DNA from 2 places in the Vibrio owensii genome. Region 2 is predicted to be linked to the other one. Evidence: riboswitches for the same ligand, from Rfam matches in the RefSeq annotation. Region 2 holds a riboswitch; the other holds the start of a gene.

Region 1 (7,160 bases), 1.7 Mb from region 2:
GCATTGCTTTATCCCTGTGCCAGATTCGGTAATTTAAATATTTTATAAACCAGTAAAACTAAAAAACCCTCGAGAGATTTTGGTCTCCCGAGGGTTTGAAATCTGTTTTCACTTTGATTTTCACCTCCGGGAGTTTCCTATCTCCCGGGTATGCGTGCATCTCCCGAAAGACTAAATTGGGTGATGATGGTGATGAATGTTCATTACAAAATTACGCATACTTATTTCAAGGCTCTTCTCATTTGCTTTGTTAGTAACCACACTAACTAAGCTGATTACTTTTTTCAACCCTTAATTTTAAAAAAAATCGAATTGTATAATACAAATAAAAAAGGAGGCCGAAGCCTCCTATAATTTTACTTTTTAATTCAGTGAATTACGCACTCTGGCAAGATGCCATTTTTGACTTTGAAAGCCATGACAAAATCGCGCAAACGATAACGAATGTAATCGACGCTGCGATGAAAGAGAACGCAATTGAAGCTGTCATACCAAGAGCAATAAAGCCCACGCATGAAACAAGCGCGACTGATAATGCATAAGGTAACTGTGTTGATACGTGATCGATGTGGTTACAACGTGCACCAGTCGATGACAAGATCGTCGTATCTGAGATTGGTGAACAGTGGTCACCGAATACCGCACCAGCAAGAACCGCACTTAGCATCGGTAGCATTAGCGCTACGTCTGTTGCGCCAGCCATGTCACCCGCGATTGGTAGCATGATGCCGAACGTACCCCATGAAGTACCTGTTGAGAACGCCATTAGGCCAGATAACAAGAATAGGATAACTGGTAGCCAGTGTGGGTTAATGTTGCCTTGTGCCATTGTAGATAGGTAAGAACCTGTCTTCATGTCACCGATAACAGAACCGATAGTCCAAGCAAACACTAGGATTAGGATTGCACCAAACATTGATTTAGCACCAATCCAAAGCGTACGTGCAATCTCTACCATTGGTATGCCTTGCTTAATTACAGTGAACAATGCCACTGCAAGACCAAGCAAACTACCGTAAATAAGAGAAGTACCAACATCTGTGTTCTCAAACGCACCTAGAAGCGCAAATTCTTTACCATCTGCTGCTAGTGCTTGACCACCGGTGTAAAGCATCGAAGCGATCGTAGCAATGATAAGCGTAACAATTGGAAGTACTAAGTCAGATACCTTGCCCTTCTCGCTTTCACGGATATCTAGCTCTTCGTTAAGCTCATGCGCTTCTTGAGTATCGTTTTCTTTATCTTTGTCAAAACCGCGACCTTGAGAAGCTGCGATTTCGTGCTCACGCATCTTACCAATGTCTAGACCAAACCACGCCACTGCAAATACCATTAGTAGAGCAAATACCGCGTAGAAGTTCATAGGAATAAGACGAACGTAAGCACCAAGAGCAGAGTACTCAGTGATACCGTGTGACACCAAGATGCCGCCGATAATAGTAATGATGTAAGCACCCCAACTAGAAGCAGGCATGATCACACACATTGGTGCAGCGGTTGAGTCAAGGATGTACGCAAGTTTAGCGCGAGACACATAGAAACGGTCAGTCACTGGGCGAGAGATCGCACCAACAGCAAGACTGTTAAAGTAATCGTCGACAAAAATGAACACGCCAAGGAAGGCTGCAAGAAGTTTAGAGCCGCGTTTACTTTTCACTCGTGTTTGCGCCCACTCAGCGAAAGCTCGAGTACCACCAGAAAGTGTTAACAGCGCAGTGGTCATTCCCAATAGGATAAGGAAGCCAACAATACTCATGTTCCAAGTGTTGATACCACCGTCTTCAATAAAGACAGAAGAAACTTGAGAACTTACATAACCTACCGTGTTACCGATAGACCAATCGTTAAGTAGAACCGCACCAAGTACGATACCTACACCAAGAGAAACTAAAACACGTCGAGTTAGAATCGCCAGCGTCAGCGCGACAATAGGCGGTAATAACGAAACAGGAGAATGTGCAAAATCTATTAAATTCATGATCTTCAAAAACCAAAGTTTGGCTAGAGATCTACTGCAGACAAGTCACGTAGCATACGATACGTGCTCATGTTGAACTTAGCGACAGGGAAGCGAACACTTCACCCAACCCTACAGTAGCGCTCCATAGTTTAATGTAAATATACTATGGCAGTGTTGTTCCTTTCAGAGACAACCCCAGCAAGTGGTTTCGATAGGCCACTTACTTCGGCAATCTTCGCCTTCCACTATTATTCATTGGCATCACCCCAATAATAGCTACTCTTCGAGACTGCACCTCTACGGCAATAACAAACTTTTAACTGCTAATTGTACAAATTAGCAACAAATTGTCTGCAATATTGCATCAGGTGACAGTCATTGTACCTATGAAGCCTCCCAATGCAACACATCAAACTAAATTAAATGAATAAATAATCGAGCTTTTGATTTATAAATGAAATGTGATCCAATCATACATTGTGCAACTGCAATCGCTTCAACCTTGATGTTTATGAAACTTTATTACTACTATTAAATTCGCCATAGTTTTACGTGCAACAATAAATGAAAGAAATATGACGATACGAACATTCGATAGCTCGTCCTTTTCTGTCAGAAAAATGGAAATTTAATTCAAGCTATAAATAAACATGATGGTGATCGAGAAAAAGACAGTATCTATAAAGTAAAAAGTGTTAGAAATGGCTAATTAGATTTCAATTTGATTAATTAATATTGTTGATTACCGAAAAAACTAAAGAAATTTAATCTAAATCATGAATTAGCATTTGCACATATGAGAAAGATAAAGTTAAATATAAGGACTCTATGTTTTAATTCTAGTTTCGCATTTAATTTATCGTCTCGATAAGCAATGTCGAACCTTTTAACCTATTAATAGGAATCGTTATGTCAGAGCTGACTAAAACACTTCTAAATATCCGTAGCCTTCGTGCATTTTCTCGTGAGCTGACTCTAGAACAGTTAGAAGAAGCTCTAGATAAACTAACTATCGTTGTTGAAGAGCGTAAAGAAGCAGAAGAAGCAGACCGCGCAGCACAAGCTGAGCAAGAAGCAAAACTAGCTGCTATCGCTGAGCAAATCGCTCAAGACGGTATCGACGTTGAAGCACTAATTAGCGCACTTGCTGGTGAAACAAAAACTAAAGCAAAATCTAAACGCGCTCCTCGCCCTGCTAAATACAAATACACTGACGTTAGCGGCGAAGAAAAAACTTGGACAGGTCAAGGTCGTACACCTTCTGCAATCCAAGAGCAACTTGATGCAGGTAAATCTCTAGACGATTTCCTAATCTAATAAAAGATTTATGAATTTTAAAAAGGTTCCCAATGGGAACCTTTTTATTTATCTATAAATAGATACAAAAATGGCGCATTCGAAATGCGCCATTTTTTCACTTATGTGCAAAGTTGGGTAATTCAACAGAATGAATTAACGTTCCCAGTATGCCTCTTCCAAGCTATCTTCACGCTCAGGAAGACCACGTGAAAGACGTGGAGAATGCTGCACTAACACTTCGTAACTTGCTCGGTTCGCGTATTTACAAACTTGAGAGAACGAAGAATAAGTTAAATACTCATTACTGTGCTTACTTGAGTTAGGCACATTTTCTTTGTGGTATTTATTTGCTGCCATATCGTGAAGAACCGCAGACAATGCCGCATCACCTGCACCATTGGTGTTCTTAATTTTTTCAGGGCCACCCATGTATGGAGAGATATGTGAATATACTTTAATTGCATTTTCACATGAGTCTTTCTTAGCAGGACGGCTAAATTCGAAACGGTTAAATTCAGCAATAGAACCAGGAAGCAGTGGCAATGAAGTTTCACGCTTAGCGCTTTCTTCAGTGTAACCCGCCATAAACAGGCCTACAGGACCAGCAGTACAAAGAACCAGATCAGCCCACTCAAGCGTCTTATCTGAAGCAGCTAGAGGATCAGACTCGCCCGTTAATGCTTCTGCTTCGTCTTCGTTCATCGCAACGACAGAAACATTGTCGCGAATGAATTCTTGCCAGAATGTTGGATCATCTTGAATAACGAATTTAGTACCTAGCGTTAATACCACTGGTACATCGTGCTTCTTCGCGTATTCAATAGCGCGCATCGTTGCTTCCGGCATTGGGTCGCCTTCTTTACAACGAACTAGGTATGCAGTGAGAACTAGAGCAGATGCGCTCTTGAAGATCTTCTCGGGGATATTGTCTGGGTGAAGTTGGTTCATTTGACCTTCGCTGATTGCGAAAGTACGTTCACCATCTTCGGTAATCAGAGCAAAACAACGACCGATTGCACCATCAACGCCTTGTAGGTAGTTCAGGTCCATACGGCTAGATGTGTTACATAGGTAGCGGTAACCGTAGCTGCCGATTTTGATATCTTGGCTCATTACGCCAAGAAGTGTTGAACGGTCATCGGCCAACACGGAGTAGTTGTGCAGCGTATTACCGATCGTACCACCTGCATACTCATTGGTAATCAGGCATTCTGCTTTTAGCTGTTGGTACAAAGCTTCTGCTGTTGCATCATCAATAACCAACGAGTGTCCTTTACTCAAACCGTACTTTTCAATCACATCCGTTGTCACTTTCGCTTCAATATCAACCAGCGTTTGATCAATGCCGATGATGTGAGTGCGCGTCATCTTTTTGCTTTCTTGTGCTTGGCTCACCAATGGGTCACGAGCATGAACAGGAAAATAGTGCTTGGATTTGCGTTGTCCAGGAAATTTCATATTGTTAGTCTGAGTAAGGGATGAAAAGGAGAACGGATTCTATACCGCCGTTATTAAAGCAGCAATAAAGGCAATTATAGCAAACGTTTGCAGTCTGCTTTTTTCTTTCAATCGGCCTATTCGCCTTCCATGAAACCCAAATCTGGTAATTGATCAAGGTGCTCGCTGTAGCGTTTCAGATTGAATTCACCTTCGTTTTTCATCACGTCGAAAATCTCAATCGACATTGCACATGCCATCATAGCAACCGCATCTTCACGTGGTGTACCTGTCATCATTAAACGCATCAGGGTTTCTTTTACTTTGAGCGGATTGCCATCTTCTAGCTGATTTTCAACAATTTCAATCAACTCACTTTCTTGCATAAATTGGTTTTCTTCAGTCATTTGCTTTTTCCTCTTGGATTTTTGCCAACTATGCCATATATAACCCTTCTATACTTATCGAATTTAACCCTCACCTTCGCATTTGGATAAATTTAAGCCAAAATCGAAGTGTGATTTCGATCTCGGATCTGTCACCGGTCAGTGGATTCTGGTAGAATCTGCGTCCCGTTAATTTTAGTGGTGTTTAGTAATGTCTGATAACAGCCAAAAGAAAGTCATCGTCGGTATGTCCGGCGGCGTTGATTCATCTGTTTCTGCGTATCTTCTAAAGCAACAAGGCTACCAAGTAGAAGGCCTGTTCATGAAGAACTGGGAAGAAGATGACAACGAAGAGTATTGTACAGCAGCAGAAGATCTTGCTGATGCTCAGGCAGTATGTGACAAGCTGGGCATTCATCTACACACCATCAACTTTGCTGCTGAATACTGGGATAACGTATTTGAGTACTTCCTTGCAGAATACAAAGCAGGTCGTACACCAAACCCAGACATTCTTTGTAACAAAGAAATCAAGTTCAAAGCATTCCTAGAGTTCGCTGATGAAGTGCTTGATGCGGATTACATTGCAATGGGTCACTACGTGCGTCGCTCTTTCCCTGAGAACGGTGAAAAACCACAGATGCTACGTGGTCTCGATAGCAACAAAGATCAAAGCTACTTCCTATACACATTAAGCAACGAGCAAATCGCACGTAGCCTATTCCCTGTTGGTGATCTAGAAAAGCCAGAAGTACGCCGCATTGCGGAAGAGCAAGATCTAATCACAGCGAAGAAGAAAGACTCTACGGGTATTTGTTTCATCGGTGAACGCAAGTTTACAGAATTCCTAGGTCGCTACCTTCCAGCTCAACCAGGTAACATCGAAACACCTGAGGGCGAAGTGATTGGTCAACATCAAGGCCTGATGTACCACACACTTGGTCAGCGTAAAGGTCTGCACATCGGTGGCCGTAAAGGTGGCGGTGGTAACGAAGACCCATGGTTCGTTGGTGAGAAAGACCTAGAGCGTAACGTTTTGATTGCCGTTCAAGGTAAAGACCATCCAATGTTGAAATCAGAAGGTCTACTTGCATCACAACTTCACTGGGTAGATCGTGAGCCAATTCGCGATGTTATGAAGTGCACAGTGAAAACTCGTTACCGTCAGGAAGATATTCCTTGTACAATCATCCCTATCGATGATGAAAACATTAAAGTGATCTTTGATGAGCCACAAATTGCTGTAACTCCAGGTCAATCAGCAGTGTTCTACAAAGATGACGTGTGCCTAGGTGGCGGCATCATCGAGCAACGCATTAAATATTCTCAAGCTTAGGAGTCGTTACGTGGCGAATACACTTTATGACCGTACTATCGCTTTTGCAGGTATCTGCCAAGCTGTTGCCTTAGTTCAACAGGTAGCGAGAAACGGACATTGTGATCAAGATGCCTTTGAAACGTCAATTAACGCCATTTTGAATACTAGCCCAGCGAACACCATTGGTGTTTTCGGCCGCGAAGCCGACCTTAAGCTGGGTCTTGAATGCTTGGTGAAAGGGATTGATAGCACCCCATCGGGAAGTGAAGTCACTCGCTACATCATCAGCCTAATGGCATTAGAGCGCAAGCTATCGGGTCGTAACGATGCAATGTCACAACTTGGTGACCGCATTCAAATGGCTCAGCGTCAAACGGAACATTTTGAATTGCTAGATGATCAAATGATCAGCAACCTAGCAAGCATTTACTTGGATGTAGTCAGCCCTATTGGTCCTCGTATTCAAGTAACTGGTACTCCATCGGTACTGCAACAAACCTCTAACCAGCACAAAGTTCGTGCGCTGTTGTTATCGGGTATTCGTAGCGCAGTACTCTGGCGTCAAGTTGGCGGCAAGCGTCGCCACCTGATTTTCGGACGCAAGAAGATGGTAGAGCAAGCACAAATCCTTCTTGCTCGAATGTAATAAGGTATCAAGTAAGCAGCTCGCGTTTATCGCGAGCTCATTTTTTTCGACCAAAACAAATCTCGCGCAAACGTTTGCGCAATATTCGTGACAATTGCCACAGTTATTGGTATA
Region 2 (7,160 bases):
TCCGCGGTAATAACTACGTTCGTGAAGCGATTCATGCGGTGTTCCTATACCACTGTTTTAAAAACGGTATGGACATGGGCATCGTGAACGCGGGTCAATTAGAGATCTACGATAACGTTCCAGACAAACTGCGTGAAGCGGTAGAAGATGTGGTTCTTAACCGTCGTGATGACTCGACTGAGCGGCTACTAGATATTGCAGCAGAATACGCAGGTAAAGGTGTTGGCAAAGAAGAAGATGCTTCTGCATTAGAGTGGCGTACTTGGGCGGTAGAAAAACGTCTAGAGCATGCGCTGGTTAAAGGCATTACTGAATTCATCGTTGAAGATACCGAAGAAGCTCGCCTTAATGCATCCAAACCACTGGAAGTAATCGAAGGTCCGTTGATGGACGGCATGAACGTGGTTGGTGACTTATTTGGTGAAGGTAAGATGTTCCTTCCGCAGGTAGTGAAATCAGCGCGTGTTATGAAGCAGGCGGTAGCGCACTTAGAGCCCTTCATTAATAAAGAGAAGCAAGCCGGTTCTTCCAACGGTAAGATCTTACTGGCTACGGTAAAAGGCGACGTTCACGATATCGGTAAGAACATTGTTGGCGTGGTTCTGCAATGTAACAACTACGAGATCATCGATCTTGGCGTAATGGTGCCATGTGAGAAGATCCTCAAGGTAGCCAAAGAAGAAAACGTCGACATCATTGGTCTTTCTGGTTTGATTACTCCGTCTCTCGATGAAATGGTGCATGTAGCCAAAGAAATGGAGCGTCTTGATTTCGATCTTCCGCTTCTGATTGGTGGTGCGACAACATCCAAAGCGCATACGGCGGTGAAGATTGAGCAGAACTACAAGCATCCAGTGGTATACGTCAATAACGCTTCTCGTGCAGTTGGTGTATGTACATCACTGTTATCAGACGAGCTTCGTCCTGGCTTTGTTGAAAAACTTAGTGCGGACTATGAGCGCGTGCGTGATCAGCATAACCGCAAGAAGCCGCGCACTAAGCCTGTTACTTTAGAAGAAGCACGAGCGAACAAAGTCGCGATTGATTGGGATAAGTACACGCCTCCTGCTCCTGTGAAGCCGGGCATCCATATCTTTGATGACTTTGACGTGTCTACTTTGCGTAAGTATATCGACTGGACGCCTTTCTTTATGACTTGGTCGTTAGTCGGTAAGTACCCAACAATCTTTGACCATGAAGAAGTGGGCGAAGAGGCGCAGCGCCTGTACAAAGATGCTAACGAACTATTAGATCGTGTTGAGCGTGAAGGGTTACTCAAAGCGCGCGGTATGTGTGGGCTGTTCCCTGCTGCAAGCGTGGGTGATGATATCGAAGTCTACACCGATGAATCGCGTACAGAAGTGGCGAAAGTGCTGCATAACTTACGCCAGCAGACGGAGAAACCAAAAGGCTTCAACTACTGTCTGTCTGATTATGTTGCACCGAAAGAGTCTGGTAAGCGCGATTGGGTTGGTGCTTTTGCAGTAACTGGGGGTATCGGTGAGCGTGAACTTGCCGACGAATATAAAGCGCAGGGTGATGATTACAATGCCATCATGATTCAAGCGGTAGCGGACCGTCTGGCGGAAGCATTTGCTGAGTATCTACATGAGCGTGTGCGTAAAGAGATTTGGGGTTACGCTGCGGATGAAGCTCTGTCGAATGAAGAACTGATTCGTGAGAAATACCAAGGTATTCGTCCTGCTCCTGGCTACCCAGCATGTCCAGAGCATACTGAGAAAGGACCGCTTTGGGAGCTGATGAATGTTGAAGAAAACATTGGCATGTCACTGACATCGAGCTATGCGATGTACCCGGGTGCATCCGTTTCGGGTTGGTACTTCTCGCACCCTGACTCTCGTTACTTTGCGATCGCTCAGATCCAAGAAGATCAGCTGCAAAGCTATGCTGATCGTAAAGGCTGGGATAGGATCGAAGCGGAAAAATGGTTAGGTCCCAACATTAACGGTTAACCAAACCATATCGAAACTAAAAAGGGCTGCTATGTGCAGCCCTTGTTTGTTAGTGAATCAAAGTGTCTTATTGCTCAAACAACTCGGTGTGCAGTTTTTGGATCGCTTGGCGAGATACGGACTCGTGAACAAGGAAGCACAGGTTATGCGGGCTTGCTCCGTAACAGATCATACGTAGGTTGAAGTCTTCTAGCGTGCCAAATACTTGCTTCGCGTAGCCTTTGCTTTCACTCATATTGTTACCAATCAGAGCAACGAGACATAGGTCGTGTTCCACCTCTACCTTACATAGCTCTTCAAGCTCTTCACGCGCAGCTTGTGGCAATTGAGGAGCGCCGCCAGACGTGTCTGTTTGATCAAGAGTGAGTGACACACTGATTTCAGATGTGGTGATCAGGTCAACAGAGATTTTGTGCTTCGCTAGGATCTCAAATACTTTGGCTAAGAAGCCGTACGCGTGGAACATGTTCGCACTGCGTAATGTCACCATGGTTTGGTTGCAGCGCAGAGCAAGCGCTCGGAATAAAGGTGAGCTTTCTACTTGGTGGCGAATCCATGTACCGCCTTTTTCTGGCTCTTTAGATGATCCAACAAATACCGGAATGTCGTGACGAAGTGCCGGAACTAGCGTTGAAGGGTGTAGAATCTTGGCACCAAAGTTTGCCATCTCTGATGCTTCGCTAAAGCTGATCTCTGGGATTGGCGCTGCTTTTGAGGCGATACGTGGATCAGTGGTGTAGATGCCCGGAACATCGGTCCAAATCTCTAGACCTGCAGCTTTCACGCCTTCTGCAATGAGTGCTGCACTGTAGTCACTGCCGCCACGGCCAAGCGTAGTGGTATTACCTTCTTCATCTGAACCAATAAAACCTTGGGTGATAACCACGTATTCTTGGCAAAGTGGGACTAACTTTTCTTGTGCTAGTTGTGCAATGGTCTCGACATTAGGTTCAGCTCGACCAAAGTTTCCATCGGTTTTTAGCACGTCGCGAATATCAAAACGAATCGCATTCACACCACGCTCTCGCATTAATTGAGCAAGGATATGAGTCGACATTAATTCACCACAAGCGACTAAATGATCGGTCAGTTTGGTGCTTGCTTGGATTGAAGCGGCCTCTGCCAAACTTGTGACGGTATCAAGAATCGAATAAACCTCTGCCGCAGCTTCGGTTGCGTCCTCAAGTTGAGACAGAATCGATTCGTGGATGCCTGCTAGTTTCTGAAGTACTTCCGCACGATGTTCTTGGTCTTGAACACCATTTGCCAGTTCAACCAATAGGTTAGTGACACCTGAGCAAGCGCTGCTAACCACAAGGCGAGTATTTGGGTTGTTTTCTATAATAGTGGAGCAACGACTCATTGCCTCAAAGTTGGCAACACTGGTTCCACCGAATTTTGCTACGTTAAATGCGCTCACTGCGTTCTCCCACGACTTCCTGAAAAAATAACAACAATTAATAGGTTGCCTAATACATCCAATGTTTGGTGAGGAAAGGAACAGAGCAAATAGAGAGGTAGTTAGAATATAATTTGAAAATTTACCCTCAGAAGCTCTTCATCATACGGCGCTGATGACAGTTGATGGGATTCAACCCAAGTCAACCGACAAGTCAAATCCTGCAACTTTGACTTACCTCGGCACTACTCCCCCTGAGTGATTGGTATTGGAATTGCGGCTCCACAAATCACCTGCCTGGGCAGTGCTCCTCTTCTGCATAAAGCTTAAACATTGAACGGTTTTGCTGTCACATTGTCAACCAATATCTCAACCAGAATGAAAGTTTTTATTAACGAATTTGTGACAGTGGTTTGACCTCTATACTTAGGGCTAATTGCCGATAGAGGAAAAATCTATTAGGGTGAAAACTTCGATACCTGAGCCAACCTTTTGAATAGAACTTTTATAACGCTCAGGATGAATGACTGCAATCAAGGAGCCGACATGCCGATCCAAAGCTTTATTCCCCCACACCGTATTTTGATGGGGCCTGGTCCATCTGATATTTCACCTCAGGTTTTACAAGCACTAAGTCGTCCAACAGTTGGTCACCTAGACCCACTTTTCATTGCCATGATGGATGAGCTAAAACAGCTGCTTAAATACGCTTTCCAAACGGAAAATGAATTTACTATCGCAGTTTCTGCTCCGGGCAGTGCGGGCATGGAAACGTGCTTCGTTAACCTGATAGAAAAGGGCGACAAGGTCATCGTCTGCCGCAATGGTGTTTTCGGTGAGCGTATGCGTGAAAACGTGGTTCGTGCTGGTGGTGAAGCGGTTGTCGTCGATGATGAGTGGGGAAACCCTGTATCGGTCGATAAAGTTGAAGAAGCCTTAAAGCAGCACCCTGATGCTAAGATTCTTGCTTTTGTTCATGCTGAAACATCGACGGGTGCGGTAAGTGATGCTCAAGCTCTGGGTCTACTCGCGAAGCAATACGGTCTGTTATCGATTGTTGATGCTGTGACCTCGCTTGGTGGTGTACCTCTTAAAGTTGACGAGTGGCAGTTAGACGCAGTGTATTCGGGCAGCCAAAAATGTCTTTCGTGTGTTCCAGGTTTATCGCCTGTGACGCTTTCTCCGGCTGCTATTGAGAAGATTCAATCAAGAACGACACCGGTTCAAAGCTGGTTCTTGGATCAAAGTTTAGTATTAGGTTATTGGAGTGGAGAAGGCAAACGCAGCTATCACCACACTGCGCCCGTGAACAGCTTGTATGCACTGCATGAAGCTCTACTTATTCTTAAGAATGAAGGTTTAGAAAATGCGTGGGCACGTCACCAGTTAATGCACGAGAAGCTCAAAGCAGGTCTGCAAAAACTAGGCTTTGAATTTGTGGTAGAAGAAGAGTATCGACTACCGCAATTGAATGCGATTTATGTTCCTGAAGGAATTGATGAAGCAAAAGTGCGTAATCACTTACTCGAAACCTACAATCTAGAGATTGGTGCAGGTCTTGGTGCATTGGCTGGTAAAGCATGGCGAATTGGTTTGATGGGCTATGGTGCTCGACCTGAAAATGTAGCTTTGTGTTTGCGAGCTTTAGAAGAGTCACTGACTGAATAAATCGACTCGGTAATGAGGTAAAGAAAAGCGAAGGTTATTCCTTCGCTTTTTTGTATTTATTGCTCAGCACCTGAAGTCGGTGTTGGTGAAGCAGATATGGCTTGAGAAGGTGGCTGATAGTTGACGCCACTGAAATCAATTTTAGGGAACAGGAACTGTGCCTCTGCACGAATTTGTTCTGCCTTGCTTGTGTCCTCCAACCCTTGATATGCCAGTATCAAGTTGTTGTAAAACGCTGGGCGTGGCTTGTCTTTAATGATTTCCAAAGACCAATCAATGTAAGGCTGAATCAAAGTTGGATCTTGCTTGTATAAACCGATGTTTAAGAAAGTACTGTATACATCCCAGTCGAAACGATCTTTCCAAACCACAGGGTTCGTCACTTGATTCAAAATATCCGGGTTAGTTGGGCGCGTAGTTTCAAACTTGGTTAAGACATAGTTGGTGTGTAATGCGCTAACCATGTAGAAAGTAAACACAGCAGGAATGACTAGGCTACATACTCGCAGTAAGCTCTTGGTCACTTTGCTAAACGGTGCTTGGCGGTAACGAGAAACACGTTGGTCGACCCAATAAAGAAGAATCACAAAGATCAGCCAATGCACCAATGAATGATAGAAGGGGTATTCTAATTGTGAGTGCAGCACGATTGGAATAAACAGAGCCAGCAGTGCCAAGCGAGTACCGCGTTTGGCTTGGTAGATGCGATATAGCACTAGCGCCATTGCCAAAAATATACCCAGAATTGGCAACAATCCGCCTTCTACCGCCCAGTACAACAACTCATTGTGCGGGTGATCCATTGATGGCAAGCCCGCAGGATAGCTTTCATTAAGTGCATGCTGGCGTGCCGTATATAGCATGTATTCTGACTCAAACTTACCGTAACCATAACCAGTGAATGGCTTTTCAATCACCATGTCCAAGGTTTGAGGGAAGGTGTAAGCACGTGGTGACTCCATGTTCACTTTTTCGCTGGCTAATCCGCTTCCATCGGGAAAGGCGATTTGCATGATCACAATAGATAAGGCCAATCCTGTTGCCATTGCGAGTGCCCAACGCACAAACCTTGCTTTGGTTGCGAAGCGGTACATATACGGAATGACTAGTAGAATTGCGATGATAGAAGCGAGCCACCCCGTTCGAGATGCCAAGGCGACAATTAACGGTAGAGTCAGTACTGGCACGGCATAAAGCAGATAGATATCGCTAAGTTTACGCGAGTATTTATAAGGTTGACGGACAAGCAGGTAACTTGCGATAACTAAACCAGTTGCAAGGAAGCTCGCCATGACATTGGGTTGCTGGAAGATGCCATAAGGGCGGTTAGCTACCGTGTCGTATCCAAATACGTTTCCTGGCTTAAGGTAAAGATATTGCGTTAAACCGAAAATCGCTTCGATAACGACGGCAAGCACAATAAACCACAATAACCGCTGACGGTGCTTGTTACTGAAATGGAATTGCTGCAGCACGATGAAGAACAACATGCCGCACCACAGGCCAATCAGCTTATTTGCTGCAAGCGCACTATCCGCATTGGGGTAGAAGATAGGCAGCGTCATGATGATACAGCTGATCAACAGACCAATTGTTAATTTGGAATAGCGTAATACACGATTGGTCGCAAGTTGGTAGCAGCCAATACCAAGTGCAAAGCTGAACGCAATCCACGTGGTCGCATTAAAAGATAGTGCTAGTCCAGAGCCACCTGGATTAGGCATGAAGAAGTGCATCGCCAGCAGAAAGAGTGCTGCTAACGCGATGAGAAACTTGCGGTTAAGAGGAACTTGCACTTTACCTGGAGAAAGCTTAGTTCCACTGACGTGTATAGTAGCCATAGTTATTGTGTTGTTTTGAATGAAAAAAGACCAGCATTGGCTGGTCTTTGTACTTTACCTGTTTTTTCTACTTCAACATAGGCTTAAGGAAGCGAGCTGTGTGCGAACCTTCGATCTGAGACACATCTTCAGGCGTTCCTTGTGCGATGATCTCACCGCCGCCTTGCCCACCTTCAGGACCTAAGTCGATAATCCAGTCTGCCGTCTTAATCACATCGAGGTTGTGCTCAATGACGACAACAGTATTTCCGTGGTCTCGCAGACGGTGAAGTACAGTTA

What was found. A riboswitch is a leader RNA that binds a small molecule or an ion and turns the genes downstream of it on or off. The one in region 2 is predicted to bind lysine.
Region 1: linked by a shared signal. The riboswitch ahead of tet(35) (tetracycline efflux Na+/H+ antiporter family transporter Tet(35)) and the one ahead of lysC (lysine-sensitive aspartokinase 3) in region 2 are both predicted to bind lysine.

The regions. Positions count from the first base shown of each region.
Region 1 covers NZ_CP019959.1:515,722-522,881, forward strand. Annotated here, with positions in the region: gene hisG (ATP phosphoribosyltransferase) at 1-4, opposite strand, end outside; His leader region at 58-196, opposite strand; gene tet(35) (tetracycline efflux Na+/H+ antiporter family transporter Tet(35)) at 377-1,978, opposite strand; lysine riboswitch at 2,088-2,268, opposite strand; gene A9237_RS02255 (H-NS family histone-like protein) at 2,870-3,277, shown strand; gene A9237_RS02260 (inosine/guanosine kinase) at 3,413-4,717, opposite strand; gene A9237_RS02265 (hypothetical protein) at 4,834-5,103, opposite strand; gene mnmA (tRNA 2-thiouridine(34) synthase MnmA) at 5,294-6,418, shown strand; gene hflD (high frequency lysogenization protein HflD) at 6,429-7,046, shown strand.
Region 2 covers NZ_CP019959.1:2,225,255-2,232,414, forward strand. Annotated here, with positions in the region: gene metH (methionine synthase) at 1-1,973, shown strand, start outside; gene lysC (lysine-sensitive aspartokinase 3) at 2,041-3,393, opposite strand; lysine riboswitch at 3,517-3,695, opposite strand; gene A9237_RS10185 (pyridoxal-phosphate-dependent aminotransferase family protein) at 3,919-5,040, shown strand; gene A9237_RS10190 (PglL family O-oligosaccharyltransferase) at 5,097-6,881, opposite strand; gene uvrA (excinuclease ABC subunit UvrA) at 6,949-7,160, opposite strand, start outside.